One region of the Sphingopyxis sp. GW821-FHT02C12 genome, then DNA from elsewhere that is predicted to be linked to it. Evidence: predicted binding sites of a transcription regulator. Region 1 holds the regulator's gene; the other holds the start of a gene.

Region 1 (2,200 bases):
CGCACAGCGTCGCCGATGCGCCCGGCGCGGTCGCGACGCTGCCGGTGTTCCCGCCCTGGGGGTTCGGCCTCGCGATCTTCGGCGGGATATGGCTGCTGCTGTGGCGGACGCGCTGGCGCTGGGCGGGGGCGGTGCCGCTGGTCCTCGGCATGGCCGTCCTGCTCGCCCAGCCGCGGCCCGATGTGCTGATTACCGGCGACGGCAAGCATATCGCCGCGGCGCTGCCCGACGGCAGCTATGCGTTGCTGCGCGAGCGGGCGGGGGATTATGTGCGTGATGCCATGACCGAGGCAGCGGGGATCGATGCGCCGCTCGCCGCGCTCACCGACCTCGATCATGTCGACTGCAATCGTGATTTCTGTCGCTGGACGCAGGATGGCCGCGCCATCCTGGCGGCGCGCGGGCGCGACCGGATCGAGGGGGCGGACATGGCGGCGGCGTGCGCCGCGGCCGATGTGGTGATCAGCGAGCGCTGGCTGCCGCGCGAATGCGCCGGCCGCTGGCTGACGATCGATCGCGATACGTTGCCACAGACCGGCGGGCTGGCGCTTTACCTCGGTGAGCGACCGCGCGCGGTGACGGCACTAGGCGCGGGCGACGAGCATATGTGGCGCCGCCCGCCGCAGGTCAGTGGTAACGACGAAGCAGTCCCGACAGCTTCCCTTGCACGATGACGCGCTCGGCGGCGTAGCGCTGCGGCTCATAGGCACTGTTCGCGGGATCGAGGCGGATCATCTTGCCCTCGCGGCGGAAATATTTGAGCGTCGCATCCTGCCCGTCGACGAGCGCGACGACGATGTCGCCCTCGCGCGCGGTGCTGACCTTTTGGATCAGCGCATAATCGCCATCGAAGATGCCGGCCTCGACCATCGAGTCGCCCGACACTTCGAGCGCATAATGTTCGCCTGAGCCGAGCAGCGCGGCGGGGACCGCGAGATTGTCATGATTTTCGAACGCCTCGATCGGCACACCCGCGGCGATCTTGCCGTGGAGCGGGACCTCGACGATGTCGTTCGCGGCGATCGGGCGCATCGCGGGGGCGGGCTTGCGCAGCGGCACGACATTGTCGCGATCGGTGCTGACGGCCGCCTTGCCGCCCTCGGGAAGCTTGACGACCTCGAGCGCGCGGGCGCGGTTGGGGAGGCGGCGGAGGAAGCCGCGCTCCTCGAGCGCGCTGATCAGGCGGTGGATTCCCGATTTGGACTTGAGCCCGAGCGCCTCCTTCATCTCCTCGAACGACGGCGAGATGCCGCTCGCGTCGAGCTTTTGCTGGATGAAGTGGAGCAGTTCATGCTGCTTGGCGGTCAACATCGGGCGTTCTCCATGATGCCGGTTTCGGACATAAGGAGAACGATAATGGAACAGAAGCGAACTTGTCAAGCGATGTCGATATAATCCGCCGCTTCGCCTGCCGCGCGGGACGGCGCACCGATCTCGCGGATGACGAGGGCGTTCGCTGCGGCGAGCGGAAAGGTGCGGCCGCTGTCCTGTCCGTCGAAGGGCGAGAGAAGGCCGTCGTCGATCCGTCCGCGCAAATAGTCGCGTCGCGCGCCGCCGGGGCCGAGGGGGGCCGCGAGCGGGGCCGTGCGCAGTGGCGGGAGCGGATCGCGCGCGCCGGCGAGATGGCGGACGAGGGGGAGCAGGAACAGGGTCGCGGTGACGAAGGCCGACGAGGGGTTGCCGGGCAGGCCAAGCAGCAGCGCGTCGCCGAGCGTGCCCGCGATCAGCGGCTTGCCGGGGCGCATCGCGATCTTCCAGAAATCCAGCCGCCCGCCGGCATCGTCGAGCGCGCCGCGGACATGGTCGTGATCGCCGACCGAGGCGCCGCCGACGGTGACGATGACGTCGTGACGTCGCGCCAGGTCTTTCAGAACCTTGGATAAAATTTCGCGATCGTCGCGGATGTGGAGCGGGATGCTGACGACGGCGGGCTCGGCGGCGAGCATCGCGGCGAGCATCGTGCCGTTGCTGTCGGGGATCTGGCCGGGCGCGAGCGCACGGCCCGGCTGGACGAGTTCGTCGCCGGTGGTGAGGATCGCGACACGCGGGCGGGCGCCGACCACAAGCTGCGCGTCGCCACCCATGATCGCCGCGGCGATCGCACCGGCGTTGAGCCGGGTTCCGGCGGCGACGAGCATGGCGCCGGTCGCGAAGTCGCTGGCGCGGTCGCGAATATGGGCGCCCTGGGCCTCCGGGCCAT
Region 2 (2,200 bases), 2.7 Mb from region 1:
TTCGCGGGGGCGACGGTTTCAGATCGACTGCCCGGTCTTCGCCCAGTCGGCGAGGAAGCCTTCGATGCCCTTTTCGGTCAGGATATGCTTGAACAGTCCCTTGATGACCGATGGCGGCGCGGTCATCACGTCGGCGCCGATCTTGGCGGCTTCGAGGACGTGGATGCCGTGGCGGACGCTGGCGACGAGGATTTCGGTCTCATAGCCGTAATTGTCGTAGATCAGCCGGATGTCCGAAATCAGCTGCATGCCGTCGAAGCCGTTGTCGTCGTGGCGGCCGACGAAGGGCGAGACGAAGGTCGCGCCGGCCTTGGCCGCGAGCAGCGCCTGTGCCGCCGAGAAGCAGAGGGTGACATTGACCATCGTGCCGTCGCCGGTCAGCGCCTTGCACGTCTTGAGGCCGTCGATGGTCAGCGGCACCTTGATGCAGACGTTGGAGGCGATCTTGCGGAGGATTTCGGCCTCTTTCATCATCGTTTCATGGTCGAGCGCGACGACCTCGGCCGACACGGGGCCGGTGGTGAGGGCGCAAATCTCGCGCGTCACTTCCTTGAAGTCGCGGCCCGACTTGGCGATCAGCGAGGGGTTGGTGGTGACCCCGTCGAGCAGGCCGGTCGCGGCGAGTTCCTGGATGTCGGCGATTTCGGCGGTGTCGGCGAAGAATTTCATGGTGCGGGGGATCCTTGTGCGGGGCGATTCGGTGGTTGGTTATCGCCCTAGAGCAGTGCGCGAGAAAACTGAACCGTCACCCGCTGTTCGTCATTGCGAGCGAAGCGAAGCAATCCAGAGCGGCCTTGCACAGCCCTGGATTGCCGCGTCGCTTCGCTCCTCGCAATGACGGGGGAGGAAAGGGCTAGCGTTCCGCGTTTGTTCCGATTATGCGAGCCCCATGGCCAAAGCGAAACGCCAATATGTCTGTCAGAATTGCGGCTCCGCCACCTATCGCTGGCAGGGGCAGTGCGCCGATTGCGGCGAGTGGAACACGCTGGTCGAGGAGGCTGGCGAAACCGCCTTTTCGGCGAAGCACGACCTCAGCAAAGGCGGACGGACGATCGCGCTCGAAGCGCTCGACGCGCACAGCATCATGCCCGAGCGGATGCTGTGCGGCATCGCCGAGTTCGACCGCGCGCTCGGCGGCGGCTTCGTCGCGGGGTCGGCCACGCTGATCGGCGGCGATCCGGGGATCGGCAAGTCGACGCTGTTGTTACAGGCGGCGGGGCGGCTGGCGCTGGCGGGCAAGACGGTCGTCTATATCAGCGGCGAGGAAGCCGCGGCGCAGGTGCGGCTGCGCGCGCAGCGGCTGGGGCTCGGCAAGGCGCCGGTGCAGCTGGCGAGCGCGACCTCGGTGCGCGATATCCTCGCGACGCTGGGCGGGAGCGATCCCGATTTCATCGTCATCGATTCGATCCAGACGATGCACAGCGACCTGATCGAAGGCGCGCCGGGCACGGTGAGCCAGGTCCGCGCCTCGGCGCAGGAGCTGATCCGCTATGCCAAGGACAGCGGCGCGGCGCTGGTGCTCGTCGGCCATGTCACCAAGGACGGGACGATCGCGGGGCCCCGCGTGCTCGAACATATGGTCGACACGGTGCTGGCGTTCGAGGGCGAGCGCAGCCACCAATATCGCATCCTGCGCGCGGTCAAGAACCGTTTCGGCGGCACGGACGAGATCGGGGTGTTCGCGATGGGCGAGGGCGGGCTGGGCGAGGTCGCCAACCCGTCGAGCCTGTTCCTGACCGACCGCAGCCGCGACGTGCCGGGGTCGGTGGTGTTCCCCGCGCTCGAAGGCACAAGGCCGGTTCTGGTCGAGGTGCAGGCGCTGACCGTGCGGCTGGCGAGCGGCGCGACGCCGCGCCGCGCGGTGGTCGGCTGGGACAGCGGACGGCTCGCGATGGTGCTCGCGGTGCTGGAGGCGCGCTGCGGGCTGCAGCTTGGCGGGGCGGAGGTCTATCTGAACATCGCGGGCGGTTATCGGCTCACCGATCCCGCCGCCGATCTCGCGGTCGCGGCGGCGCTGATCTCGGCGTTCAGCGAGCGGCCGGTGCCCGCCGATGCGATCGTGTTCGGCGAATTGTCGCTGTCGGGCGAGGTGCGCCCGGTGTCGCACGACGGGCTGCGGTTGCGCGACGCGGCGAAGCTCGGTTTCTCGACCGGCTGGGGTCCCAAGGGGATGAAGGGCGTCGGCGGGATTTCGGTCACC

What was found. Region 1 encodes LexA, which represses DNA repair genes until DNA is damaged. Its sites were predicted from a motif close to GTTCCNCNCTTGTTCT; they were not measured.
Region 2: radA (DNA repair protein RadA) is a predicted target of LexA. The motif match lies at 859-874, and genes of this name have one in related genera.

Annotation. Positions count from the first base shown of each region.
Region 1 covers NZ_JBWKVQ010000001.1:2,906,542-2,908,741, forward strand. The annotation lists gene AC07U1_RS13835 (ComEC/Rec2 family competence protein) at 1-674, shown strand, start outside; gene lexA (transcriptional repressor LexA) at 628-1,311, opposite strand; gene AC07U1_RS13845 (molybdopterin molybdotransferase MoeA) at 1,377-2,200, opposite strand, start outside.
Region 2 covers NZ_JBWKVQ010000001.1:184,500-186,699, reverse strand. The annotation lists gene fsa (fructose-6-phosphate aldolase) at 19-669, opposite strand; gene radA (DNA repair protein RadA) at 890-2,200, shown strand, end outside.